DNA from 3 places in the Streptomyces sp. NPDC090499 genome. Region 1 is predicted to be linked to each of the others. Evidence: riboswitches for the same ligand, from Rfam matches in the RefSeq annotation. Region 1 holds a riboswitch; each other region holds the start of a gene.
What was found. Region 1 has a riboswitch for cyclic di-AMP ahead of ACIQVL_RS19735 (C40 family peptidase). Riboswitches for the same ligand answer to the same signal wherever they lie in the genome.
Positions count from the first base shown of each region.

Region 2: linked by a shared signal. The riboswitch ahead of ACIQVL_RS34315 (transglycosylase family protein) and the one ahead of ACIQVL_RS19735 (C40 family peptidase) in region 1 are both predicted to bind cyclic di-AMP.
Region 3: linked by a shared signal. The riboswitch ahead of ACIQVL_RS43885 (peptidoglycan DD-metalloendopeptidase family protein) and the one ahead of ACIQVL_RS19735 (C40 family peptidase) in region 1 are both predicted to bind cyclic di-AMP.

Region 1 covers NZ_JBIVXP010000005.1:95,820-101,051, reverse strand. The annotation lists gene ACIQVL_RS19745 (ATP-dependent Clp protease proteolytic subunit) at 1-362, shown strand, start outside; gene ACIQVL_RS19740 (hypothetical protein) at 370-678, shown strand; cyclic di-AMP (ydaO/yuaA leader) riboswitch at 1,040-1,224, shown strand; gene ACIQVL_RS19735 (C40 family peptidase) at 1,228-1,701, shown strand; gene ACIQVL_RS19730 (ATP-binding protein) at 1,739-2,197, opposite strand; gene ACIQVL_RS19725 (helix-turn-helix domain-containing protein) at 2,410-3,270, shown strand; gene ACIQVL_RS19720 (DUF397 domain-containing protein) at 3,280-3,507, shown strand; gene ACIQVL_RS19715 (8-amino-7-oxononanoate synthase) at 3,618-4,745, opposite strand; partial or broken gene ACIQVL_RS19710 (hypothetical protein) at 5,102-5,232, shown strand, end outside.
Region 2 covers NZ_JBIVXP010000011.1:217,522-228,768, forward strand. The annotation lists gene ACIQVL_RS34295 (SurA N-terminal domain-containing protein) at 1-203, shown strand, start outside; gene ACIQVL_RS34300 (nucleoside triphosphate pyrophosphohydrolase) at 319-1,338, shown strand; gene ACIQVL_RS34305 (cytochrome P450) at 1,335-2,591, shown strand; gene ACIQVL_RS34310 (transglycosylase family protein) at 2,769-3,764, shown strand; cyclic di-AMP (ydaO/yuaA leader) riboswitch at 3,959-4,132, shown strand; gene ACIQVL_RS34315 (transglycosylase family protein) at 4,137-4,823, shown strand; gene eno (phosphopyruvate hydratase) at 5,270-6,556, shown strand; gene ACIQVL_RS34325 (septum formation initiator family protein) at 6,665-7,141, shown strand; gene ACIQVL_RS34330 (DUF501 domain-containing protein) at 7,171-7,695, shown strand; gene ACIQVL_RS34335 (exopolyphosphatase) at 7,870-8,811, shown strand; gene ACIQVL_RS34340 (NAD(P)/FAD-dependent oxidoreductase) at 9,253-10,632, shown strand; gene ACIQVL_RS34345 (class I SAM-dependent methyltransferase) at 10,869-11,247, shown strand, end outside.
Region 3 covers NZ_JBIVXP010000021.1:118,252-129,498, forward strand. The annotation lists gene ACIQVL_RS43865 (helix-turn-helix domain-containing protein) at 1-20, shown strand, start outside; gene ACIQVL_RS43870 (DUF6126 family protein) at 17-139, shown strand; gene ACIQVL_RS43875 (tyrosine-protein phosphatase) at 161-958, opposite strand; gene ACIQVL_RS43880 (alpha-galactosidase) at 1,157-3,232, shown strand; cyclic di-AMP (ydaO/yuaA leader) riboswitch at 3,540-3,700, shown strand; gene ACIQVL_RS43885 (peptidoglycan DD-metalloendopeptidase family protein) at 3,705-4,670, shown strand; gene ACIQVL_RS43890 (SGNH/GDSL hydrolase family protein) at 4,897-5,682, shown strand; gene ACIQVL_RS43895 (TetR/AcrR family transcriptional regulator) at 5,727-6,329, opposite strand; gene ACIQVL_RS43900 (GNAT family N-acetyltransferase) at 6,372-6,896, opposite strand; gene ACIQVL_RS43905 (helix-turn-helix domain-containing protein) at 6,895-7,506, shown strand; gene ACIQVL_RS43910 (MFS transporter) at 7,503-8,651, shown strand; gene ACIQVL_RS43915 (Glu/Leu/Phe/Val dehydrogenase dimerization domain-containing protein) at 8,665-9,843, opposite strand; gene ACIQVL_RS43920 (MBL fold metallo-hydrolase) at 9,984-11,171, shown strand.

The DNA of each region.
Region 1 (5,232 bases):
GCGACGTGGAGACGGTCTGCCTCGGGCAGGCCGGGGCGTCGGCCGCGGTCCTGCTGGCGGCCGGCACACCGGGCAAGCGGTCCGTGCTGCCCGGCGCGCGCATTGTGCTCCAGCAGCCGTCGCTGCCGGAACCGGTACAGGGCCAGCCGAGTGATCTGGCCATCCAGGCGGCGGAGTTGGACCGGGTCCGGGCGATGATCGAGGAGATGCTCGTCCGGCACACCGGGCGTACCGCCGAACAGGTGCACCAGGACCTGGAGCGGGACCTGGTCCTGGACGCGCCGCAGGCGCTGGCGTACGGGCTGGTGGACCGGGTGGTGCCCACCCGCCGGTCCCTGCCCGGCCTGCCGGACGCGGGGTGAGCGGCCGATGCTGCCACCGGAGCTTCCGCCGCTGCCGGCGCTGACCCGCGCCGAGGGCGAGCTGATCGACCGTTATCTGGACGTGGTGGATCTGCTGGGCCGGATCAATCCGGCGCGGAACGAGGACACCTACCGCGGGCTGCGCGCCGCGCAGGCGCTGGTGCGCGCGGCGTCCGAGCTGCGTGACGCGCTCGCCCTGATGCATCTGCGGGGCGAGACGGAGCTTCACGGGGACACGCTGGCACGTGCGTTGCGGGTGCTCGACGGCGAGCGCCGGACCGCTCGCGTCGCGCTCCCGCCCGACTGCGTAGGTTGACACCCGCCGGACTCCGGTCCGGCCCGTCGACGGCGCGGGCGGGCCGGAGCCGAAACGACCCAAAGGGGTTACCGCCGTTCGGCGGAGCGTGGCGTGGTTTTACCCGACCGCGGAAGCCGCTCAGGTTGCCTGCGCGGGGGTGCCCGCGGGCGGCTTCCGCGCAGGTCCGGGGCTACGCAGGGCAGTTGACGGAGAATCGAACAGAAGGCTGTCCACCCGAACGGGTGGGTGGTGAGTAACCCCACAAATCCCCGATTCCGTTGGGATTTTCGGACACGCGTGAGTGAAGATCCCTGTCTGACGACAAGCCCCCGCCACAGCGGCGGGGCGGTCCGGGCGGACGCCGAGTCCTGCCGCCGCCCGGATTGACCCGTCGACAGAAGTGCATCGGCAGGAGTGGAGGACCCAAGCACGACGGGTCGCCGGCACGGTCACGCCATGACCGGGCCGAGCAGCCCTTGGGGTGAAGCCGTGGTGACACGGCCGGGCAACTTCGCCAGCCCGAATCCGACAGGTCATCCTTCACAGGCGGCTGACGAAGGGTTGCGCATGACTGCGCTCAATCGTGTTCCGTCGCTGATGGCCCGGGCCGGTACGGCCTCGGCGCTGACCATCGCCGCCGTGGGCGGCTCGATCGTGATACCGGGTGTCGCCTCCGACGCCTCGGCCGCCACGATGGCGACGAAGGCACTTCAGGTCGCCGCCTCGAAGAAGGGCTCGCCCTACAGGTGGGGCGCCACCGGACCGAACAGGTTCGACTGCTCCGGGCTGACGCTGTACTCGTTCAAGAAGGCGGGCAAGAAGCTGCCTCGTACGGCTGCCCAGCAGTACAACAAGACCCGTCACATCTCGGCCGGCAACCGCAAGGCCGGGGACCTGGTCTTCTTCCACTCGGGGTCCAGCGTGTACCACGTCGGCATCTATGCCGGGAAGGGAAAGATCTGGCACGCCCCGAAGACCGGGGACGTGGTCAGGCTCCAGAAGATCTGGACGCGCAGCGTCTGGTACGGCCGGGTCAGCTGACCCGTTCCCACGACGGCCGGCCGGCAGGGGCTCGGGGCTACGGCTCCTGCTGGCCGGCCGCCGTGACGGTGCCCGCCGGGACCGTCCAGGGCAGTTCGATGGAGACGGTCTTGCCGCCCTCCCGGGTGGGGCGCACCCGGAGCTTGCCGCCGCACTCGGCGGTCAGCCAGCGGATGATGACCATGCCGCGTCCGTTGTCCTGCTGGACCGCGGCGGGGAGTCTCTTCGGGAAGCGCGGATGACTGTCCGTGACGCCGATGCACAGCTGCTCGTCCCGGTCGAGCACGAGGTCCACCGTGAAGGTGGGTGACTGCCCGAAGGTGTGCTGCACGGCGTTGGTGGCGAGTTCGGAGACGATGAGGCGGACGGTGTCCGCGGTCTCCGTCTCCCGTGGCAGCCCCCACTCCGCGAGGGTGTCCAGCACGTAGGAGCGGGCGGCGGAGACCGAGGCGGGATCGCTCGGCAGAGTGACGGATGCTTCCAGGTGGTCTGCCATGGCGACGTCGTCCCTTTCCTCGGGACCGGAGTCCGACACGGAGCGGATGGTTCGAGTACGGTCCCGGACTGGTGCTTCTTCGCCAGACTGCCATTACCGGGCCGGTCACGGGGAGCGATCCACCAAGATATGCATATATCTGTCGCTCGAAGCGGTGAACTCTGCGACCTCAGACCGTATTTGGGCGGCTCGGAAGGAGTAAGGAGTAGCCCATGCAGAACGGTCCCGCGGTACGCCGCCGGAAACTGGGCGCCGAACTGCGCACACTGCGCACCGGCGCCGGCCTCACGAGCGGTGAGGCCGCCCGTCTGGTGGGCTGGCATCAGTCGAAAGTGAGCCGGATCGAGACCGGCGCCAGCGGTGTGAAACCGGCCGATGTGCGGTTACTTCTGGACGCCTACGGCGTGGTCGAGGGGCAACTGCGCGAGTTGCTGCTGGTGTTGGCGGGGTCGGAGGACACGGCGGGCCGGCATCACTGGTGGCACGCCTATCGTGGGGTCCTGCCGCCCGCCTACCGGGACTTCATCAGCCTGGAGTCACAGGCCCGCGCGATGCGCACGCTGGAGACCCTGGTCGTACCGGGGCTGCTGCAGACCCCCGAGTACGCACGCGCGGTGACCCGGGCGGCCATGGACGGGCACGCCGACGACTCCCTGGACACCCTGGTGGAGGTACGCCTGGCCAGGCAGGACGTGCTGCGCAACGATCCGCCGCTGGAGCTGAGCGCGGTCCTGGACGAGGCGGTGCTGCGCCGGGAGGTGGGCGGTCCCGGTGTGATGGCACGGCAGCTGGAGCGGCTGATGGAGGCGGCCCGGCTGCCGCAGGTACGGCTCCAGGTGCTGCCGTTCGCGGCCGGAGCGCATATCGGCATCACCGGACCTTTCGTAATCTTCTCATTTCCGAGCACTTCTGATCTGGACGTGGTTGTTATCGACCAGTTGACGAGTAGCCTCTACCTGGAGCGGAAAGAAGACCTGCAGGCCTACACGGAGGCCTTCGACACGCTCCGGATCCACGCCCTTTCGCCCGAGGACTCGTTGGATTACATCGCCGCAATAGCTGACGGCGCGTAAGGAGGCACCATGACTGCACTGCCTCGGAACGTACCTTCAAGTGCTGATCTGCACGGACTGCGGTGGCTGCGCAGCAGCTACAGCACCGGAGCGAACAACTGCGTGGAGACGGCACGGCCGCGCTCCGGCCCGTCGGCCGGACTGCTCGCCGTGCGCGACTCCAAGGCTCCGGCCGGACCCGCACTGCTCTTCTCCCCCGAGAGCTGGGCGGGTTTCACGGCGGCACTCGCCGGCTGATCAGCCCCCGAAGAGTCTGATCAGACACGAACGAAATCGATCAGACTCGCACCCATCCGTTCCCGACTCCGTATCCGCTCGCGAGCCAGGCCCGGCCGTGTCACGCCGACTCATGGTCGTGTCTTGCCGATCACACGTACAGCGCGTTCGATCTCGGCCCCGGAGAGGTCCGCACGGGCGGTCAGCCTGAGCCGCGAGATGCCGTCCGGCACCGACGGCGGACGGAAACAGCCCACGGCCAGGCCTGCCGTACGGCAGTCGGCCGCCCACCGCACGGCCTGCTCCGGGGACGGGGCTCGCACGGAGACCACCGCGGCGTCCGGACGTACCGCTTCCAGACCCGCGGCGGTCAGCCGTGCGTGCAGTTCCGCGGCCACCTCGCGGGCCCGCTCCGCACGCGCGGGCTCGCGGCGCAGCAGCCGCAGCGCCGCCAGCGCCGCGCCCGCCGCGGCGGGGGCCAGGCCGGTGTCGAAGATGAAGGTCCGGGCCGCGTTCACCAGGTGGTCGATCACCCGGGCCGGGCCCAGCACCACCCCGCCCTGGCTGCCCAGCGATTTCGACAGGGTCGCCGTGACCACGACGTCGTCGGCCCCGGAGAGCCCGGCCGCGTACGGCGCGCCCCGCCCGCCGTCCCCGAGCACCCCGAGCCCGTGGGCGTCGTCGACGAGCAGCCCGGCGCCGTGCTCCCGGCACGCCTCGGCCAGCGCGGCCAGCGGTGCCGCGTCCCCGTCGACCGAGAACACCGTGTCGGAGACGGCCACGGCGGGCCCCTCGTGCGTCCCGAGGGCCTTGCGCACGGCGTCCGGGTCGGCGTGTCCGACGACCTGGGTGGCGCCCCGGGCCAGCCGGCAACCGTCGATCAGGGAGGCGTGGTTGAGGGCGTCGGAGACGATCAGGGAACCGTGCGGGCCGAGCGTGGTGACGGCGGCGAGGTTGGCCGCGTAACCGGAGGAGAAGACCAGGGCGGCCTCGAACCCGCAGAAATCGGCCAGCTCCCGCTCCAGCTCGGTGTGGAGTTCCGTCGTGCCGGTCACCAGCCGGGAGCCGGTGGAGCCGCCGCCCCAGGTCCGGGCCGCCCCGGCCGCGCCCTCGGCGACCTCCGGGTGGTGGGCGAGGCCCAGGTAGTCGTTGCTCGCCAGGTCCAGCAGGGGCGAGTCGGCGGGGCGGGGGCGCAGGGTCCGTACGAGTCCGGCGCGGCGGCGCTGCTCCGCCTGCTCGTCGATCCAGCCGAACGCCATGGCCCCTCCGGTGAATTTGTAGGCAGTGGACAGACCCTAGCGGGATCACCAGCCACCCACTGTGTGGCAATACCCACACCCGGTATTGTCAAGCAGGGAAAACGCCCAGGTCAGATGCTGTATCACGCCCTCTCGGGGTGATCGTTTCTCACGGTCTGTTGAGCTGCCCCGAGTTTCGTAGCGGCCGATCTTGTGTGTCTCGGGCGGCGTTCGGAGTGGTCAAAGAGCGGTAGTAAGCCGTCTCGAACTCCTCGGGTGGGAGATAGTCGAGTGCGGAGTACAGGCGCTCGGTGTTGCCGCATCCGGGCCGCGTCCGCCGTGCCATTCGCCCGGCGCACACGGTAATACTGGGGGCCATGGTCCAGCAGTCATCTTCTGATGCCACTCCCTCTGCCGCCGAGGTGCTGCACGAGCGGTACGCGAGGCGGCTTCCCGCCTCCCTGGAAGACCTCACAGGGCCGGAGCACGGTCAGGTCGAGCTGCCGCT
Region 2 (11,247 bases), on a different contig from region 1:
AGGCCAAGAAGCTCGCCGAGGCCCTCGGTACCGACACCTCGCAGCCCGCCTTCTGGAAGGCCCTGGCCGGCGCCTCCAAGGAACTCCACGTCGACCTCAACCCGCGCTACGGCGCCTGGGACGTCCAGAAGAGCAGCCGGGTGGACGCCAAGACGCCGTGGGTACGGGAGGTCACCTCGGCCGGGACGCAGGTGTCGGCGTAGGGCAGGCCCGGGTCTCCGGGGTAGTCGCCTCCGCTGCGGTCATACGATCACTTGATCGCCCCCGCCCTGTGGACAAACCGCGAGGTGGGCGGCGGCGGTGCGTTACGTTCGGAGCGTGAACACCACCAGGCCCGAACCCACCACCCCGGACCCCTCTCCTGCGCCTGTGCCTGCGGTCGCCGACGTCGGCCGGGTCGTCCTGCTCACCACCAGCCACCGGGTCGCCCCCGGCCTGCTGTCCTGGCCCGCCTGGCAGGCGCTGCGGACGGCGGACCGCGTGCTGTGTGCGGACGGCGCGCATCCGCAGCTGCCGTACCTGCGGGAGGCCGGGACCGCCGTGGACGAGGCCGCCCCCACCGCCGAGGAGCTGGTCGACGCCTGCGCCGGCGGCCGGACCGTGGTGGTCGTGGCGACGGGCGAGGGCGAGTCCGCCCTCACCGACGGCCTGGCCCGTCTGGCCGGCTCCGGCCGGGTCCGGATGCCCGAGCTGGAGCTGCTCCCCGCCTCCTACGACCTGCCCGGCGCCCGCCTCCTCGACCTCGTCCAGGTCATGGACCGGATCCGCGCGGAGTGCCCCTGGTCGTCCCGGCAGACCCACCAGGGCCTCGCGAAGTACGGCATCGAGGAGGCCTACGAGCTCGTCGAGGCGATCGAGGAGGGCGACCGCGACGAACTCCGGGAGGAACTGGGCGACGTGCTCCTCCAGGTCGTCTTCCACGCGCGGATCGCGGAGGAGGACCCGGACGCCCCCTTCTCCGTCGACGACGTCGCGGGAGGCATCGTCGCCAAGCTCATCCACCGCCACCCGCACGTCTTCGGCGACGAGACCGCGTCGACGCCGGAGGAGGTCAAGGAGCACTGGCTGCGGACCAAGGCGGTGGAGAAGCGGCGCGAGTCGGTGACGGACGGGATACCCCTCGCGCAGCCGGGCCTCGCACTGGCGGCGAAGCTGGCCTCGCGGGTGCGCACGGCCGGTCTTGACGTGCCGCTGCCGCAGGCGCCGGGCATCGGGTACGAGCTGCTCGCCCTGGCGGCCCGTGCGGAGGCCGACGGCGTCGACCCGGAGGCCGCGCTGCGGGCGGCGGCCCGGTCCTACCGGGACGCGGTGCGCGCGGCGGAGGGAGTGGCGAAGTGACCGCCTCCGCCCCCGACCTGTTCACCTGGGAGTTCGCCGCCGACCCCTACCCCGCCTACGCCTGGCTGCGGGAGCACGAGCCGGTGCAGCGGACCCGGCTGCCCAGCGGGGTGGAGGCCTGGCTGGTCACGCGGTACGGGGATGCCAGGCAGGCACTGGCCGACCCGAGGCTCTCCAAGAACCCGGCGCACCACGACGAGCCCGCGCACGCCAAGGGGAAGACCGGTATCCCCGGGGAGCGCAAGGCCGAGCTGATGACGCATCTGCTGAACATCGACCCGCCGGACCACACCCGGCTGCGGCGGCTGGTGAGCAAGGCGTTCACCCCGCGCCGGGTGGCCGAGTTCGCGCCGCGGGTGCGGGAGCTGACCGACCGGCTCATCGACGGGTTCGCGGAGCGGGGCGAGGCCGACCTCATCCACGAGTTCGCCTTCCCGCTCCCCATCTACGCCATCTGCGACCTGCTCGGCGTCCCGCCCGAGGACCAGGACGACTTCCGGGACTGGGCCGGAATGATGATCCGGCACGGGGGCGGGCCGCGGGGCGGGGTCGCGCGGTCCGTGAAGAAGATGCGGGGGTATCTGGCCGAGCTGATCCACCGGAAGCGGGAGGCGCTGCCCGCCGAGGCCGGTCCCGGCGAGGACCTCATCTCGGGGCTCATCCGGGCCTCGGACCACGGGGAGCACCTCACCGAGAACGAGGCCGCGGCCATGGCGTTCATCCTGCTGTTCGCCGGCTTCGAGACCACCGTCAACCTGATCGGGAACGGCACGTACGCGCTGCTCACCCACCCCGGGCAGCGGGTGCGTCTGCAGGAGTCCCTGGCCGCCGGCGAGCGCGGGCTGCTGGAGACCGGTGTCGAGGAACTGCTCCGCTACGACGGGCCGGTGGAGCTGGCCACCTGGCGGTTCGCCACCGAGCCGGTCGTGCTCGGCGGGCAGCACATCGCGCCCGGCGACCCGGTCCTGGTCGTCCTGGCCGCGGCGGACCGGGACCCGGAGCGGTTCGCGGAGCCGGACACCCTCGACCTCGCCCGGCGGGACAACCAGCACCTCGGTTACGGCCACGGCATCCACTACTGCCTCGGCGCCCCGCTCGCCCGGCTGGAGGGCCAGACCGCGCTCGCCGGCCTCCTCGCCCGTCTTCCCGACCTGCGACTCGCGGTGGACGAGAGCGAGTTGCGGTGGCGCGGCGGGCTCATCATGCGCGGGCTGCGCACGCTCCCGGTGGAGTTCACGCCGACCGGCCGCTGAAGCCTCCACCTGCCCCTACGGGCAAAAGATGACCAGCGTTCAAGTCTGTGATCTTCACGTGATCTGCGCGGCATTAACTTGTGACAAGTGATCGTCTGCCGATACGTTCACCCATCAGCACGGCGCCCTTGCGGGACCCGCCGTGCCGGTCACCGCTGTCGCTCGAAAGGTTTCCGCATGCTCTCCGGGAACGGTCGTCACCGTCGCCCCCGCCAGGCTCCGGCACTCCTCGTCGCGGCCGGGGTGACCGGCTCCGCCATTGCCCTCCCCCTCCTCGGCGCGGTGAACGCCAGCGCGGCCGACGGCTCCACCTGGGACCAGGTGGCCGAGTGCGAGAGCGGCGGCTCCTGGAGCGCCGACAACGGCACTGGCTACTACGGCGGCCTCCAGATGTCCCTGGACGACTGGAGCAAGTACGGGGGCCTGGAGTACGCCAGTACGCCGGACCAGGCGAGCCGTTCGCAGCAGATCGCGGTCGCCGAGAAGATACTCGCCGACCAGGGCACCAAGCCCTGGCGGACGTGCGCGCTGATCGCTGGGCTCTCGTCCGACGACGCCTCGGTGAACGTCGACACGGGACTCGGCGGTTCGGATGATTCGTCCGGTTCCTCCGACTCGTCGGACTCGTCCTCCGGCCTGTCCGACTCGTCCTCCTCCGGTTCCGACTCCTCTTCGGGCACCGCGGACTCCGGGAGCGACTCCGCCACCCCCTCCCCGGGCGCAAGCACCGACAGCGACTCCAAGGCCGACACCTCCGGCAAATCCAGCAAGACGGACAAGTCGGAATCCTCCGGCTCCGATTCCGGCTCCGGCACCTCGAAGGCGAGTGAGAGTCCCGCCACTTCCGGGGCCGATGACTCGGACAATTCATGGCAGACCGGGGGGTCCTGGAGCCTGGTCGACACGGGGGCCGTCAGCGGCGGCGGCAAGCACCGCGGTGGCTCGGCGGACGAAAGCGTGACAAAGGGTCAGAGCGCCACCTCCTCCGGCCGGCACGCCTCCGACGGCGGCGGCACCTATACCGTCCACGACGGCGACACCCTCGCCTCCATCGCCGACTCCCTTGGCCTCGACGGCGGATGGCGCGCGCTCTACGACGCGAACAAGGCCGACATCGGCACCGACCCGAATGCCATCACCCCCGGTCAGACCCTGAAACTCGGCACCGAATAGGACGAAACGCGGCGGGAGTTGACGCCCCGCTTCGAGTTGAATGTCCGTTTTGGTGAAAGTGTGGGATGAGTCTCAGAAGCCCTGATCATCTTTGAAATTCACCTGATGGCCTGTTTACGGTCAAGGCCGCTCGTCACCACGAGCCCCGGCCGTCGCAACGCCGAGTCCTGCCAGCGGCCGCCCGGGAACAGTCGTCGCGTCATGCGCCGTAGGCAGGAGCGGGGGACCCAAGGTAAGTGCCGGGACCGGTAGTTGAGGCTGCCGATCCGGCTCGGGGTGAAGTCGCGCACCGACATGCGGTGTGCGGCCGGGCAACTCAACCGGCCCGAACCCGACAGCTCACCTCGCAGGCGTCGGTGAGGGGATCGATCCATGCTGTTCTCCGGCAAGGGCAAGCATCGCCGTCCGTCCAAGGCCGTCCGCGCCATCGCCGTCGCCGGTGTCACCGGCGTCGCCGTCGCCGCCCCGCTGATGGCGGCCGGCAGCGCCTCCGCCGCCACCGCCTCCGAGTGGGACACGGTCGCCCAGTGCGAGTCCGGCGGCAACTGGGCCATCAACACCGGCAACGGCTACTACGGCGGTCTGCAGTTCTCCGCCTCGACCTGGGCCGCGTACGGCGGTACGCAGTACGCCGCGCAGGCCAACCAGGCCACCAAGGCGCAGCAGATCACGATCGCCGAGAAGGTCCTCGCCGCCCAGGGCAAGGGTGCCTGGCCGGTCTGCGGCACGGGCCTGTCCGGCGCCACCTACACCGGCAGCAGCTCCAGCAGTTCCAGCTCGTCGAGCAGCAGCGCCGGCACGAGCACCCGCTCGACCGACACCCAGGCCGCCTCCCGCTCCGCCGAGCGTCCGGCCGCCAAGAAGACCGTCACCACCCCGACCGGCAAGAAGGTCAAGAAGGGCGACGGCGAGTACAAGGTCGTCAAGGGCGACACCCTCAGCTCGATCGCCGAGAAGCACAAGGTCAAGGGCGGCTGGCAGGCGCTGTTCAAGCTGAACAAGGACATCGTCGAGGACGCCGACTTCATCTACCCGGGCCAGCAGCTGCACCTGAAGTAGGGCACCTGACGCAGCCCGCGGGGCGGCCGCCGAAAGTACTAAGCGGTGCCCAGCTGAACCACAGCTCCCCCACAACCGTGGTCCCCATAGTGGAGACCACGTGAGGGTCACCCCCGTCCCCCACGGACCCCCGCCCCGGTGCGTTTTCCCCCGAACGCACCGGGGCGGGGTTTCTCTTTGCCGCCGCCGCCGCCGCCGCCCCGCCGCCCCGCCGCCCCGCCGCCCCGCCGCCCCGCCGTCCCCTTCTTGGCCCGCTCTTCTTCCGTTCTTCATCGGGACCCCCTTTGTTCCGCACGTGAACAATGAGTACCGTCTGTGTGTCCACGGGCCGGTCGGTCGTGCCGGCCGACGGCCCTTGGACGGTTAGGCTCTAGTCGCAAGGCTGAGCAAGGGCCGACGAGGCCCGCGTGCGCCCCGCACAACCAGCGTCACATCCCAAGAAGGAGATGCTCGTGCCGTCCATCGACGTCGTCGTAGCCCGGGAAATCCTGGACTCCCGAGGCAACCCCACGGTCGAGGTCGAGGTCGGCCTCGACGACGGCAGCACGGGTCGTGCCGCCGTCCCGTCCGGTGCCTCCACCGGTGCCTTCGAGGCCATCGAGCTCCGTGACGGCGACCCCAACCGCTACCAGGGCAAGGGCGTCGAGAAGGCCGTCCTCGCCGTCATCGAGCAGATCGGCCCGGAGCTGGTCGGCTACGACGCCACCGAGCAGCGCCTGATCGACCAGGCCATGTTCGACCTGGACGCCACCGACAACAAGGGCTCGCTGGGCGCCAACGCCATCCTCGGCGTCTCCCTCGCCGTCGCGCACGCCGCCTCCGAGGCGTCCGACCTGCCGCTGTTCCGCTACCTCGGCGGCCCGAACGCGCACCTGCTGCCCGTCCCGATGATGAACATCCTCAACGGCGGCTCGCACGCGGACTCCAACGTCGACATCCAGGAGTTCATGATCGCCCCGATCGGCGCGGAGTCCTTCTCCGAGGCGCTGCGCTGGGGTGCCGAGGTCTACCACACGCTGAAGAAGGTCCTGAAGGGCAAGGGCCTGGCCACCGGCCTCGGCGACGAGGGCGGCTTCGCCCCGAACCTGGAGTCGAACCGCGCCGCGCTCGACCTCATCCTGGAGGCCATCAAGCAGGCCGGTTACGTCCCCGGCGAGCAGATCGCGCTCGCGCTCGACGTCGCCGCGTCCGAGTTCTACAAGGACGGCAAGTACGAGTTCGAGGGCAAGTCCCGCTCGGCCGCCGAGATGACCGAGTACTACGAGGAGCTCGTCGCCGCCTACCCGCTGGTCTCCATCGAGGACCCGCTGTTCGAGGACGACTGGGCCGGCTGGAAGGTCCTCACCGACAAGCTCGGCGACAAGGTGCAGATCGTCGGCGACGACCTGTTCGTCACCAACCCGGAGCGCCTCGCCCGCGGCATCGAGGAGGGCACCGCCAACGCCCTGCTGGTGAAGGTGAACCAGATCGGTTCGCTCACCGAGACCCTGGACGCCGTCGAGCTCGCCCAGCGCAACGGCTTCAAGTGCATGATGTCGCACCGCTCCGGCGAGACCGAGGACGTCACCATCGCCGACCTCGCCGTCGCCACCAACTGCGGCCAGATCAAGACCGGCGCCCCGGCCCGCTCCGAGCGCGTCGCCAAGTACAACCAGCTGCTGCGCATCGAGGAGATCCTCGACGACGCGGCGGTGTACGCGGGCCGCAGCGCCTTCCCGCGCTTCAAGGGCTGAGCCCGCTAGAGGGTAAGGCTTAGCCAGTCGTACGTACGTCCCCGTACCCGGTCCCGTACCGTGTCCGGGGACGTACGCACGTATCAGGGCGACCAGGGAGGCGGGGACATGGCCGCGAAGGACCGGGACCGGTTCTCCACCGCGACCAGGCTCAAGCTGCTCGGCGAGCAGACGGCGGCCCGGGTCTACCGCTCCCAGACCAGGCGCCAGGCCCGCCGCTCCCGGCTCACCGGCCGCGCCGCGCTGCTCGCGATCGTGCTGTGCACGATGGTCGTCGCGCTCGCCTATCCGATGCGGCAGTACGTCTCCCAGGGCGCCGAGATCTCCGACCTCGAACGGCAGCAGGAGCAGGCCAGGCAGCGGGTCGAGCAGCTGCGGGACCTCAAGGCGCGGTGGCAGGACGACGCGTACGCCGAGCAGCAGATCCGCGAGCGGCTGCACTACGTGATGCCGGGGGAGACCGGGTTCGTGGTCATCGACCCCGGTGCCGCCAGGCAGGCGCACGCCTACCTCGGGGCGGCCGACCGGCCCTGGTACGCGAACGTCTGGGACGGCGTCGACAAGTCCGACGCGTCCGACCAGTGAACCGACAGAAAGCCACGCAGAACACAGTCATGCAAACGCCACCGCCCTCCACCCCGCGCACCGAGCCGACCGACGCGGACGTCGAGGCCTTCAAGCAGCAGCTCGGCCGGCCGCCGCGCGGGCTGCGGGCGATCGCGCACCGGTGCCCGTGCGGGCAGCCGGACGTCGTGGAGACCGCGCCGCGGCTGCCGGACGGGACGCCCTTCCCGACGCTGTACTACCTGACCTGCCCGAAGGCCGCGTCCGCGATCGGGACCCTCGAGGCCAACGGCGTCATGAAGGAGATGACGGCACGGCTGGAGAGCGACCCGGAGCTGGCGGCGGCGTACCGGGCCGCGCACGAGGACTACATCGCGCGCCGCGACGAGATCGAGGAGCTCACGGGCTTCCCGAGCGCGGGCGGGATGCCGGACCGCGTGAAGTGCCTCCACGTCCTGGTGGCCCACTCGCTGGCCGCCGGACCCGGCGTGAACCCGCTCGGCGACGAGGCGATCGCCATGCTGCCGGAGTGGTGGGCCAAGGGGACGTGCGTGGTGCCCTCGGCCGAGCACTGACCGCCGGACACGCCGCCGTCCCGGGGCCCCCGGACCCCCGGGCCCCCGGACCCCCGGGCCCCCGGGCCCCCGGGGCCCTCGCCCACCCACCACCCGACTCGGTCCGCCGAGCAGGTGCCGCCCGGCTCGGTTCGGTCTGCCGACAAGCCACGAACAGACAAGGAACCCACCGCCATGACCCGCGTCGCCGCCATCGATTGCGGTACCAACTCCATCCGCCTCCTCGTCGCCGACGCGGACCCGGAGACCGGGGAGCTCGTCGATCTGGACCGGCGGATGGTGATCGTGAGGCTCGGGCAGGGGGTGGACCGGACCGGGCGGCTGGCGCCGGAGGCGCTGCAGCGGACGTTCGCGGCCTGCCGGGAGTACGCGGCGGTCATCAAGGAGTACGGGGCGGAGCGGCTGCGGTTCGTGGCCACCTCCGCCTCCCGGGACGCCCAGAACCGGGACGAGTTCGTGCGCGGTGTGCTGGACATCCTCGGTGTCGAGCCGGAGGTGATCAGCGGCGACCAGGAGGCCGAGTTCTCCTTCACGGGGGCGACCAGGGAGCTGACCGGGCGCGAGGACCTCGCAAAGCCGTTCCTCGTCGTGGACATCGGCGGCGGGTCGACCGAGTTCGTGGTCGGCGAGGAGCACGTGCGGGCCGCGCGGTCCGTGGACGTCGGGTGCGTGCGGATGACCGAGCGGCACCTCGTGCACGAGGGGCACGTCAGCGACCCGCCCACCGAGGCCGAGACCGCCGCCATGCGGGCCGACATCGAGCGCGCCCTCGACCTCGCGGAGGAGACCGTACCGCTGCGCGAGGCGCGGACCCTCGTCGGTCTGGCCGGGTCCGTGACGACCCTCTCCGCCATCCACCAGGACCTGCAGGAGTACGACTCCGCCGCCATCCACCACTCCCGCATCCCCTACGCCCGGGTCCGGGAGATCACCGAGCGGCTGCTGCGCTCGACGCACGCCGAGCGGGCGGCGATCCCCTCCATGCACCCCGGGCGCGTCGACGTCATCGGCGCCGGCGCCCTCGTCCTCCTGTCGATCATGGAACGGGTGGGTGCCGAGGAGGTCGTGGTGAGCGAGCACGACATTCTGGACGGCATCGCCTGGTCCGTCGCCTGACCCACAGGTCGGCGTGATCCATCCTCGGATGAGCATGCGAATCGACGGGTGAGCGTCCCGAACGGCCTGTGACACGCCGTGCCACGACACCCTGGCGGAAAACTTCGTGAAGTTCTTCACAAGGAATTCGGTGCAGGTGGGGGGTCCGGCGGGAGCTCTTGGGCCGTTCGGGGGCTCAACAGGCCCGAGCGCGTGCTCAGGAGAGCGATCCGGGGGTGTTCCGGGAGGTGCTCGTGAGGGTGACATCGGGTGCCCTCACGGTGCCCCCGGAAGCCTGGAGAGGCAGCTCACGCGGCATTGACAACGGGTCGTATCGGAAGTGGGTTCCCGCTGTTGACCATGACCTGTGTCACGTGGGCGGCGGAGTGTAGCACGACCCCTGTGGAAGCTTGTGAAGGGGCGCACGAGCGGCCCCCCTGAGGCGGGTGGATACTCGATGCCATGAGCACCACGGAGCGTCCCAGGATCCTCGTAGTAGGCGGTGGGTACGTAGGCCTGTACGCAGCTCGGCGCATCCTCAAGAAGATGCGCTACGGCGAGGCGACCGTCACGGTCGTCGACCCCCGGTCGTACATGACCTACCAGCCCTTCCTCCCCGAAGCCGCCGCCGGCAGCATCTCCCCTCGGCACGTCGTCGTCCCGCTGCGACGCGTGCTGCCGAAGGCGGAGGTCCTCACCGGCCGGGTCACCACCATCGACCAGGACCGCAAGGTCGCCACGATCGCGCCGCTCGTCGGCGAGGCGTACGAGCTGCCTTTCGACTACCTCGTCATCGCGCTCGGCGCGGTCTCCCGCACCTTCCCGATCCCCGGCCTCGCCGAGCAGGGCATCGGCATGAAGGGCATCGAGGAGTCCATCGGCCTGCGCAACCACGTCCTCGAGCAGCTGGACAAGGCCGACTCGACGACCGACGAGGAGATCCGCCGCAAGGCGCTCACCTTCGTCTTCATCGGCGGCGGCTTCGCGGGCGCGGAGACCATCGGCGAGGTCGAGGACATGGCCCGCGACGCGGCGAAGTACTACAAGAACGTGTCCCGCGAGGACATGCGCTTCGTCCTCGTCGACGCCGCCGACAAGATCCTGCCCGAGGTCGGCCCCAAGCTCGGCCTGTACGGCAAGGAGCACCTGGAGAGCCGCGGTGTGGAGATCTACCTCTCCACCTCGATGGACTCCTGCGTCGACGGCCACGTGGTGCTGAAGAACGGCCTGGAGGTCGACTCCAACACGATCGTGTGGACGGCCGGCGTGAAGCCGAACCCGGCGCTCGCCCGCTTCGGTCTGCCGCTCGGCCCCCGCGGCCACGTCGACACCGCGCCGACCCTCCAGGTGCAGGGCACCGACTACATCTGGGCCGCGGGCGACAACGCCCAGGTGCCGGACGTCGCCGCCCGCAAGGCCGGCGTCGAGAACGCCTGGTGCCCGCCGAACGCGCAGCACGCGCTGCGTCAGGCCAAGGTCCTCGGCGACAACGTGGTCTCCGGCATGCGGGGCTTCCCGCAGAAGGAGTACAGCCACGCCAACAAGGGCGCGGTCGCCGGTCTGGGTCTGCACAAGGGCGTCGCGATGATCGTCCTGGGCAAGACGAAGATCAAGGTCAAGGGCCGTCTGGCCTGGTACATGCACCGCGGCTACCACGGTCTGGCCATGCCGACCTGGAACCGCAAGATCCGCATCTTCGCCGACTGGACGCTCGGCATGTTCCTCAAGCGCGAGGTCGTGTCCCTGGGTGCCATGGAGAACCCCCGCGAGGAGTTCTACGAGGCCGCCAAGCCCGCTCCGGTCGCCGCCCCGAAGTCCGAGGAGAAGGCCAAGGCCTCCTGACCCCGGTCCCCGGTCGCGGAACCAGCTGAAGCAAACTGAACCAACCGAAGGGCCTCCCGCCATCCGTGGTGCGGGAGGCCCTTCGGCGTTCCCGGGCGGCCCCGGGAGCCCGCGCAACTACATGCTGGCTACATCTTTTTTGCCCACTCGTAACTCCTTTGCGGGACTGCGCTGCTGCCCTCACGGTGTTTACGTGGTAACCGGCATCCGGGATCGATGTCTTGGAGGTGTGCGCCATGGCCGAAGCCGCGTCGCGGCTGAGGAGTGTTGCCGAGCAGGTGCTGGGAGCCCCGCTCCCGGTACGGCTGCGGGCCTGGGACGGATCGGAGGCCGGGCCGCCGGGCGCGCCGACGCTCGTCGTGCGCAACCGCCGTGCCCTGCGCCGCATGTTGTTCAAGCCGGGCGAACTGGGCCTGGCCCGCGCCTGGGTCGCCGGCGACCTGGACATCGAGGGCGACCTCTACGGCGCCCTCGCGGTGATGTCCGGGCTGATCTGGGAGCGCGACGAGGACGGCCGTACCCTCGCGCAGGCGCTGCGCGACCCCGCCGTACGGGCCGCCGTCCGGGAGTTGGTGAAGCTCGCCGGGCCGCCCGTCCCGCCCGCCCCGCCCCGCG
Region 3 (11,247 bases), on a different contig from region 1:
TCACTGGAGAGCTGCCGTGAGCAACATCGAGGAGAAGTTCCCCCGGTCCCTGTGGATCCGGCTGGTCATCTATCTCGCCGTCGGGCACGTCCTGGCAGGCTTCCTCTTTCTGCTGTTCTCCCTCGGTGGCAAGGGCTGAGCCGCGGCCTTCCGCCCGGCCTCAGTCGAGCAGGCGCTCGCGCAGCCGCTCCCGGGTCTCCGGGGCCAGCTTCAGGCCCTGCTCCAGGTAGGTGTCGACGTCGCCCCAGGTCTCGTGGATGCTCTCGAAGGCCGCCGCGAGGTACTCCGCGCGGGCGTCGAAGAGCGGGCTGAGCAGCTCCATCACCTCGGGGCTGTACACGCTCTCCCCGCTGCCGCTGCGCCGCACCTTGTAGCGGCGGTGCTTGGCGTTGGACTCCAGGTAGTCCACGAGGATCGCGTCCCGCTCCACACCCACCGCGAGCAGCGTCACGGCTATGGAGATGCCCGCCCGGTCCTTGCCGGCCGCGCAGTGCATCAGCGCCGGGACGCTGTCCTCGGCGAGCGCGTGCAGCACGCGCGAGTGCTCGTCGGTGCGGTCCTTGACGATCGAGCGGTACGAGGTGACCATCCGGGCCGCGGCCTTGCCGTCGCCCAGGAGTGCGCGCAGCTGGTCGATCTCGCCCTCACGGACCATCTTCCAGAAGTCGGCGCCGTGCGCCGGGTCGGTCAGCGGCAGGTTCAGGTTCCGTACGCCGGGCAGCTCGACGTCCGGGCCCTCCAGCTTCTGGTCGGCCGCGTTGCGGAAGTCGAAGATCGTGTGCAGACCGAGCGAGCCGAGGAACTCCGCGTCCTCTTCCGTCGCGTGCGCCAGATGGCCGCTGCGGAACAGCACGCCCGGCCGCACCCGGCGCCCGTCCACGGTCGGCAGGCCGCCCACGTCACGGAAGTTGCGCACACCGGCCAGCTCGGGCTCGGTCGACGGGACCTGCTGCGTCACGGGGGGCTCCTCCCGGTCGGACCCGTCGGCGCTGCTCGTCGACGGGCACTGGACCGACCATACGACATCGGTTTCCACAGGCAATGAGTTGTCCACAGGCAGCGCCTCCGCGGCCAGTGGCCCTTGCCTCCGGGGCCCGTGGCCCCGGATGATGTTGGTGCTTGAGTGGATCTGTTGGCACCTGTGTGAGGTTTCTCGATGGTGGACATCGCCGAAAACGGTCGTACCTGGCTGCTGTCGGGCCCCGGCAGCAGCTATGCGCTGCATCTGACGGAGACCGACGAACTGCTCCACCTGCACTGGGGGCCCAGGATCCGGCTCGCCGACGCCGAGGAGCTCAGCACCCGGGCACTGCCCGACTACTGGGCCTTCGAGTCCCCGCTGGACGGCCGCGAGGAGTACCCCGTCGAGGGCGGCCCCCGCTTCGTCCGCCCCGCGCTGTCCGTGCGGACCGAGGAGCGCCGGGGCACCGAGTGGACCTTCGGGTCGTACGAGGTCGTCGAGGACGACGAGCTCCGGCTGCGCTTCACGGACGACGGCATCGTCATCACGCTGCACTACCGGATGCGCGGCGATGTCGTCGAGCGCTGGGTGACCGTCGACAACGAGGCGCACGCGCGCGTGGAGCTGCTGCGCGCCGACCCCGCCGCCTGGACGCTCCCCGACCGCGAGGGCTGGCGGCTCTCCCAGCTGCACGGCCGCTGGGCCGCCGAGTCCCGGCTCACCAGCGCCCCGCTCACCTACGGCGAGAAGGTCATCGGCAGCCGCCGCGGCCATACCAGCCACCAGCACCTGCCCTGGGTCGCCCTCGACACCGACGCCACCGAGGAGCGCGGCGAGGTCTGGGGCTGCGCCCTCGGCTGGTCCGGCTCCTGGCGCATCGCGGTCGCCCAACTTCCCGACGCGCGCGTGCAGATCACCGGCGGCGCCGGCTACGACGACTCGGGCCTGCTGATGCTGGCCGAGGGCGAGTCGTACACCAGCCCGGTCTTCGCGGGCCTGTGGACCGACGGCGGCTTCGGCGGGGCGAGCCGCGCCTGGCACGCCTACCAGCGGGCGTACATCATCCCGGACGCCGACCAGGACCGGCCGGTGCTTTTCAACTCCTGGGAGGCCACCACCTTCGACATCTCCGAGGAGCAGCAGGCCACCCTCGCCCGCCGGGCCGCCGCGATCGGCGTCGAGCTGTTCGTGGTGGACGACGGCTGGTTCGGCGCCCGCACCAGTGACCGCGCCGGCCTCGGCGACTGGACGCCCAACCCCGACCGCTTCCCCAAGGGCCTCAAGCCCCTCGCCGACTACGTGCACGCCCTCGGCATGGAGTTCGGCATCTGGGTCGAGCCCGAGATGGTCAACCCGGACAGCGACCTGTACCGCGCCCACCCCGACTGGGTGCAGTACCAGGAGGGACGGAAGCGGACCGAACTCCGCAACCAGCTTGTCCTCAACCTCGCCCGCGAGGACGTCCGGGAATACCTCTGGGAGCAGCTCGACACCCTGCTGTCCAGCGCCCCGATCGACTACGTCAAGTGGGACTTCAACCGCTGCTTCACGGACGCGGGCTGGCCCGGCGAGCCCTACCCGCAGCGCCTGTGGGTCGACCACGTGCGCGGGCTGTACGCGCTGCTCGACCGGATCCGCGCGGCCCACCCGAACGTCGCCATCGAGTCCTGCTCCGGCGGTGGCGGGCGGATCGACCTCGGGATCATGAGCCGTACCGACGAGGTGTGGACCTCCGACAACACCGACCCGCTGGACCGCCTCGCCATCCAGCACGGCTTCAGCCAGATCCACCCTGCCCGGGTGATGTCCGCCTGGGTCACCGACAGCCCGAACCACCAGCTCAACGGCCGGGTCAGCTCGCTGCGTTTCCGGTTCGTCAGCTCCATGGCCGGGGCGCTCGGGGTCGGCGGCGACCTCTCGAACTGGACCGAGGAAGAGCTCGCCGAGGCCGGCCGTTGGGTGGAGCTCTACAAGGAGATCAGGCCCCTGGTGCAGCGCGGCGACCAGTTCCGGCTGCGGCCGCCGGCCGGCGGGCTCAGCGCGGTGCAGTACACGCTCGGCGACGAGACCGTCGTCCTGGCCTGGCTGCAGGCGCAGAGCTACGGCGAGCCGGCGCCGGCGCTGCGGCTGCAGGGGCTTGACCCGACCGCGTCGTACGAATGCCGTGAAACGGGCGAAGTGCACCGGGGTGCGGTGCTGTTGCACCACGGGCTGCGCACCGGGCTGAAGGGCGACCTGGATGCGGCGGTCTTCCGACTCCGCCGGATCTGAGGCATCTGCCCGAATTGGTACTTTCATTACGACTTGCTCCGGAATAAGTGGACGTGGCGTGACGTGCGTGAGGAGCGTCATATTCGTGACCGTCCGTCGCGCGTCATGCTCACGTAATGCCGATATTTCGCAGGCGAATTGGAAATCCGAATGGGCCGGAATTCACGGAGGGTGACCGGAATTCCCGGTAACGGATCAAGTCGGGACCTGACGGCCGGAACCGGGCGCTTGTCCACGTCCGTCTCACTCGCTTACGTTCGCCACACATCCGGGCGGAACGCCGAATCCTGCCGCCGCCCGGAGTCCCCACACACACTCACCCGTGCCCGGCAGGAGCGGGGGACCCGCCAGGTATGACCGCCTGTTCCGGTTCCCGGGACGGCTAGGGGTGTAGCCACGTCTTCCGGTGTGGCCGGGCAGCTCCAGCCCGAACCCGACAGCTCACCTCGCAGGCGCAGGAGAGGAATGCGCCATGCCCGCGAAGGGTAAGCACCGCCGTCCCAAGTCCCAGCGCCTCACTCGTTCGATGGCCGTCGCCGGAACCGGCGGTGCCGCGCTGGCCCTGCCGCTCATGGGGGCCGCCGGCGCCCACGCGGCCACCACGCAGTCCCTTTCCGAAAAGACCACCCAGTCGCTTCCCGTCGTCGAGAAGGCCGCGGTGAAGGAGGCGCCCGCAGGGAATTCCGGCACCGCGCATTCCGCACGGCGGATCTACACGGTGGTCCCCGGTGACTATCTCGCGAAGATCGCCCGTGACCAGAACGTCCGCGGTGGCTGGCACCGGCTCTACGCCGACAACCGGCAGGCGGTCGGCGGCAACCCCTCGCTGATCCACCCCGGCCTCAGGCTCACCCTCGGCGGCCGGCACGCCGCGCCGACGGACTCCGGCTCCCGTCACGAGGCGCAGTCGAACCCGCAGTCGTCCACCTCGTCCTCGGCCCCGTCCTCGTCTGGTTCCTCGGCCTCGTCCGATTCCCTGGGTTCCTCGAGCAGTTCGGTCAATTCGGGCAATTCGGTCGCGACTGCTTTCGGCTTCACCCTCCCGGTCTCCGGTGGCACCATCGGCACCGGCTACCACGTGGCCGGCAGCATGTGGTCCAGCGGCTACCACACTGGCGTCGACTTCGTCGTCCCGACCGGCACCCCGGTCAAGGCCGTCGGTGCCGGCACGGTCGTCACGGCCGGCTGGGGCGGCGCTTACGGCAACCAGGTCGTCATCCGGCTCGCCGACGGCTACTACGCGCAGTACGGCCATCTCTCCGCCCTGTCGGTCTCGGTCGGCCAGACCGTGACTGCGGGCCAGCAGATCGGCCTCTCCGGCGCGACCGGCAACGTGACAGGCCCGCACCTGCACTTCGAGATCCGCACCACCCCCGACTACGGCTCGGACGTGGACCCGGTCGCCTACCTCCGCTCCAAGGGCGTCACCGTCGGCTGACCGCGCGGCCCCGGCCTGCGGTGTTTCCGGGGTCGCCCCACACGCGGCCCCGGAACTCGATCAACACTTCAACGCCGCTGGTCAGGGACTTATTCCAAGATTGGCAAAGTATTTAAGGGTGTCTTATCTCACCGAGCGTCAACCCCTTATTACGGTCGCGTAGGTCACAGCCGAAGGTGAATCATGGCCCGATGTGGGAGACGATTCGAAGAGTGACAATGCATCAGTGATCGGGTCGTACGCAGCGGTGGGGGACAGCTTCACCGAGGGCGTGGGAGACCCCGGCCCCGACGGGGCGTTCGTCGGCTGGGCCGACCGGTTCGCGGTACTGCTGTCCGACCGGCAGCCCGAGGGCGACTTCAGTTACACCAACCTCGCCGTGCGCGGGAAACTGCTCGACCAGATCGTGGCGGACCAGGTGCCGCAGGCCCTGGAACTCGCCCCGGACTTGGTCTCCTTCTGCGCGGGCGGCAACGACATCATCCGCCCCGGCACCGACCCCGACGAGGTGGCCGAGCGGTTCGAGCGGGCCGTGGCCCGGCTGACCGAGGCCGTCGGCACGGTGCTCGTGACCACCGGCTTCGACACCCGGGGCGTGCCCGTCCTCAAGCACCTGCGCGGCAAGATCGCCACGTACAACGGACACGTCCGGGCCATCGCCGACCGCTACGGCTGCCCGGTCCTCGACCTGTGGTCCCTCAAGACCGTGCAGGACCGGCGGGCCTGGGACGGCGACCGCCTGCACCTGTCCCCCGAGGGGCACACGCGCGTGGCGCTGCGCGCCGGTCAGGTGCTCGGCGTCGAGGTGCCGGCCGACCCCGACCAGCCGTGGCCCCCGCTGCCGCCCCGCGGCACCCTGGAGGTCCGCCGCGACGACGTGCACTGGGCCCGCGAGTACCTGGTCCCCTGGATCGGGCGCCGGCTGCGCGGCGAGTCGTCCGGCGACCACGTGACGGCCAAGGGGGCGCTCTCCCCGGACGACATCAAGATGCGGATCGCCTCCGTGGCCTGAGGCGGAACCGGCGGGTAAGGGGCGGCCGCACTGCGGGCCGCCCCTTACTCCTGCTCGGGCAGCCCGAGTTCGCGGGCCAGCGCCTCGTCGGCCCACGCCTGGGCCCTGGCCCGGGGGACGGCGCCGGGGTACGAGGTCAGCTGGACGGCGAGCCCGTCGAGCAGCGCGGTCAGCCGCAGCGCCGCCGCCGTGGGGTCGGGGCACCGGAACTCGCCGGCCGCCACCCCCTCGGCGATGACCTCGGCGATGGCCGCCTTCCACTGCTGGTCCAGCCCCTTGGTGACGTCCCGCAGCGCGGGCTCCCGCAACGCCACCGCCCAGCCCTCGATCCACAGCCGCCAGCCCTTGGCCTGTCCGGTCGGCGCGTACCAGCGCACCGCGGCCCGCAGCCGGCGCAGCGCCGACGTACGGCGGCCCAGCAGCTTGCGCAGATGCGCCAGGTCGTCCTCGGCGGCATAGGTGAAGGCGGCGGCGACCAGCTTCTCCTTCGTCGAGAAGTGGTACAGCACCAGGGCGTTGCTCACCCCGAGGGCCGAGGCCACATCGGCGATCCGGACCGCCGCCACGCCCCGCGCCTCGATCTGCTCGATGGCGGCCCGCAGCAGTTCCTCCCGCCGCTCGGCCACGCTCAACCGCACTCTCGCCACGCGGTCACCCTAATCGGTCGTCCCGCCACCCGCGTTGCCGTCTCAGGCCAGCGGCAGCCGCATGATCGTCAGGTCCAGCCAGCGGCCGAACTTGGTGCCCACCTCCCGGACCGTGCCGACGTGCTCGAAGCCGAACCGGTCGTGCAGCCGGACCGACGCGGCGTTCCCGGCCTCGATGCCGGCGATCATGACGTGGTGGCCGGCCTCGCGCGCCGCGGCGATGAGCGGGCCGAGCAGCGCGGAGCCGATGCCGAGCCCGTGGCTGCCCTCGCGGACGTAGACCGAGTTCTCCACCGTGTGCCGGTAGCCGTCCAGGGCGCGCCACGGGCCGTAGACCGCGAACCCCGCCACCTCGCCCGGCGCGTCGGCCGACTCGGCCACCAGCGCCGAGCCGCGTTCCAGGTGGGCGGCGAACCAGGCCGCGCCCTCGGCGGGGGACTGCGGGGTCTCGGTCCACAGGGCCGTCGAGTGCTCGATCGCATGGTTGCGGATCGCGCGGACGGCCTCCTCGTCACCCGGCCGGGCCGGACGCACGGCCACCAGCCCTCTCTCGTATATTGGATTCATGTCCAACATAGTAGAACCATCGGCCGACCCCTTGGTGCGGCAGATCGCCGCCCGGGTCCGCACCGAGCGGGAGCGCCGCCGCTGGACGCTGGCACAGCTCGCGGACGCCTCCGGTGTCTCCCCGGCGATGATCAGCCGGATCGAGCGCGGCGAGAGCAGCCCTACCGCGGTCGTCCTCGGCAAGCTGTCCGCCGCCTTCCGCATCGGCGTCGCCTCGCTGCTGGCCCCCGCCGAAGGCGCGCACGACGCGCAGGAGTCCGCGGCCGACACCCCGGGTGTACGGCGCGCCGCCGACGCCGCCGAATGGCGCGACCCCGGCACCGGCTACCGGCGCCGCCAGATCACCGGCCCGCGCTTCCCGGCGGAGATCGCCGAGATCCGGCTGCCCGCCGGAGCCCGGGTGCCCTACCCTGCCGCGGCCTTCGCCTTCGTACGGCAGCTCGTCTGGGTCCTCGACGGCCGCCTCACCTTCCACGACGGAGACACGGTCCACGAACTGGACGCCGGCGACACCGTCGAACTCGGCGCACCGGCCGAGCGCGTCTTCGCCAACACCACCGACGCCGAATGCCGCTACGCCGTCGTCCTCACCCGCGACGCGCAGCCGTGACCCCGCCGCTGCCCCGCGGCGGCACGGTCCTGCTGGCCGTCCTGGCCGGGACGGCGATCGCGAACAACTACGCCGTGCAGCCCGCGCTCACGGCGGTCGCCACCGACCTGGACGTGCCGCTCGCCACGATCGGCCTGGTGCCGACCGCCGCGCTCGCCGGCAGCATGACCGGCTTCGCCCTGCTGCTTCCGCTCACCGACCACCTCGCCCCGAACCGCCTGGTCGCCACAGAGCTCACGGCCCTGGCCGCCGCCCTGGCGCTCGCCGCCACCGCACACCATGCGGCCGTCCTGCTGGCCGCCTACCTGCTCGTCGGCGCCGCCGCGAGCGTGGCCGCCCAGGCCGGCAACATCGCCGGCCGTCATGCCCGGCCGGGCCGCGCCGGAACCGGCGTCGCCCTCGTGGCCGCCGGCATGTCGGCCGGCATCCTGCTCAGCCGGCTCGTCGGCGGCGCCCTCACCGACGCCTTCGGCTGGCGCCGGATGCTCCTGGTCTTCGCCGCCCTCGCCCTGCTCGGCGCGCTCGCCGCCGCGACGCTCCTGCCCCGGCACCGGCCGCCCGCCGCCCGCGGCTACCGGGCCACCCTGACCGCCCTCCCGCCGCTGCTCCTGCGCCGGCCGGGACTGCGCCGCACGGTGGCCACCGGAGCGCTCTGGTACTTCGCCTTCAACCTCGTCTGGATCGCCCTCACCCTGGCCCTGGCCCAGCCGCCGCACTCCCTCGGCCCGACCGCCATCGGCCTCTACAGCCTGGCCGGGCTGCTCGGCTTCGCCGCGCTTCCGTACACCGGCCGCCTCACCGACCGGTACGGCCCGCACACGGTGATCGGCGTCTCGATGGCAGCCGCCGCGGCCGGTGCCGCCCTGCTGGCCACGGGCCTGGACGCCCCCTGGCGCACGGCCCTCGGCCTCGCCCTCTTCGACGCCGGCTGCTTCGCCGCCCAGGCCGCCAACCAGAGCCGTGTCATCGCCCTCGACCCCGCCCGCTCCGGCAGCCTCAGCAGCGTCTACCTGGTGGTGTACTTCTCGGTCGGCGCCCTGGGCACGGCCGTCGCCGCGCCCCTGCTCGACGTGCTCGGCTGGCCGGGCACCGGCCTCACGGCCGCGGGCGCGCTGCTGCTCGCCGCGGCACTCGGGCGCCGCTGAGGGCGTGGCCGCGTCAGCGGTACCAGCCGAACCGCTCCGCGATCACCGGCAGCCGGTCGGTCACCAGGGCGTGGGCCGCGGCCCGCGGGGTCGTGCCGTCCGCCGCCGCGCGGTCCAGCATCAGCTCCACCAGGGCCCGCATCGAGCGCCGGATGTGGGCGAACGCCTCGTCGGCGGCGGGGCCGATGTCGCCGAACAGGGTCCACCACCACCAGGCGTTGGTGCCCGAGTTGACCACCACGTCCGGCAGCACCGTCACCCCGCGCGCGGTGAGCCGCTCCTCCGCCTCGGAGAGCACGGGCATGTTGGCCGCCTCGACGATCCAGCGGGCGGTGACCAGGTGCTCGTTGGCCGCGTCGACCACGTACGACACCGCCGCCGGCACGAGCACCTCCGCGTCCGCGGACAGCCAGGCGTCACCCGGCAGTTCCACGTCACCGGGGCGCAGCACCGCGCGGTCGACGGTGCCGTACGCGTCCCTCGCGCGCAGCAGCGCCTCGACGTCCAGACCCGCCGGGTTGGCGATCGTCCCCTTGACGTCGGCGACCGCGACGACCGTGAGCCCCGCGCGGGCGAGGAACCGCGCCGTGGCCCCGCCCATCGTGCCGAGCCCCTGCAGGGCGACCCGCGTCCCCGCGTACGGCACTCCGGCCCGGTCCAGCGCCGCCAGCGCCGACTCGGCGACCCCGCAGCCGCCGGCCAGCTCGTCGAGGCCGATCCCGTCCACCTCGACGGCGAAGGCGTCCGCCAGCCGCCGCCGGGCCGCCGCCTCGTCGTCCAGCAGCGGATACACGGCCTGGACCGAGGAGACCAGACCCGCCTCGGCCGCCGCCCGGTCCACCAGGTCCTGGGTGAGCCCCAGGTCCTCGCCGGTGGTCCAGAAACTCTCCACGTACGGTCGCATGGCGCGCAGGTAGCGGACCAGCAGCGGGTACGCCCCCGGGTCCTGCGGATCGCAGTCGATTCCGCCCTTGGCGCCGCCCAGCGGGATGTAGCGGCCCTCGGGGTTGTAGTGCAGGGCCTCCTTCATCGTCATGCCGCGCGCGAGTCCGGTCACCTCCTCCAGCGTGCAGCCGGGCCGCATCCGCAGACCGCCGCTGGCCACGCCCCGCACCAGCCGGTCGACGACCAGGAAGCCCCGGCGGCCGGTGACGTGGTCGGTCCAGACCAGGGACATCAGGGGAGCGGTCACAGGGGCTCCTCGAGAGCGGTGTGAAGGAACGGTGTTACTGAACAGTGGGTCAGTATTGGGAGGCAGGTGGTGCGGTGTCAACGCCGACTGTCGGAAGGGCCGACCATAATGGGGACCTCGGCGACACCACTGGAGGTACCGTGACCGGTTTGCGTTCCCTGAGCTCCGGGCTCCGCGTGCTGCGGCCCGCTGCCTTCGGCGCGGACCCCGGCGGCGCGCGCATGGCCCGTATCCAGGCTTCCCCGCACTTCAAGGACGGTGTCTTCCAGAACCCCGGCGGCACCGCCCGGACGCGGCCCTCGGGCTCGATGCTGGAGTTCGCCAAGACCTACTTCGAGAAGGACCAGCGCGCCCGCAGAGCCCCCCGGGGCACCGTCCCGGTGCACCCCACCACGGTCGCCGACCTCGCCCGGCCCGTCGCCGGCGGTCTGCGGGTGACGTGGATGGGCCACTCCAGCGTCCTCGCCGAGATCGACGGACACCGCGTGCTGTTCGACCCCGTCTGGGGCGAGCGCTGCTCCCCGTTCCCGTTCGCCGGGCCCAGGCGGCTGCACCCGGTGCCGCTGCCGCTCGCCGCGCTCGGCCCGGTCGACGTCGTGGTCATCTCGCACGACCACTACGACCACCTCGACCTGCCCACCATCAAGGCGCTGGCCGGCACGGACACCGTGTTCGCGGTACCGCTCGGCGTCGGCGCCCACCTCGAACAGTGGGGTGTCCCCGCAGGCCGGCTGCGCGAGCTGGACTGGCACGAGGAGACCAGGATCGGCGGACTCACCCTGACCGCTACCCCGGCCCGGCACTTCTGCGGTCGCGGGCTGCGCAACACCCAGCACACCCTGTGGGCGTCCTGGGCCGTCGCCGGCGAGGAGCACCGGATCTACCACAGCGGCGACACCGGCTACTTCGACGGCTTCAAGGAGATCGGCGCCGACCACGGGCCCTTCGACGTGACGATGATCCAGATCGGTGCGTACAGCGAGTTCTGGCCCGACATACACATGACGCCCGAGGAGGGCATGCGCGCCCACCTCGACCTCCAGGGCGGACAGCCGCACGGCGTGCTGCTGCCGATCCACTGGGGCACCTTCAACCTCGCCCCGCACGCCTGGGCCGAGCCGGGGGAGTGGACCAAGGACGCCGGCGACGAGGCGGGCCAGGCGGTCGCACTGCCGCGCCCCGGCGAGCCCTTCGAGCCGTCCGGGAAGCTGCCCGCGGACCCCTGGTGGCGTACGGTCTCGGCGCCCGTCGCCCGGCCGTGGCAGCGCGAGAAGCGGGCCGAGGGCATCCCCGGGCAGGACGACCTCGGCCTCGCGGGCGAACGGTGACGACGGGCATCCGGCGCCGAACGTGACGAAACACCGATGACTCCCGCACGGCTGTGGCGATGCCGTGAAAGTGACG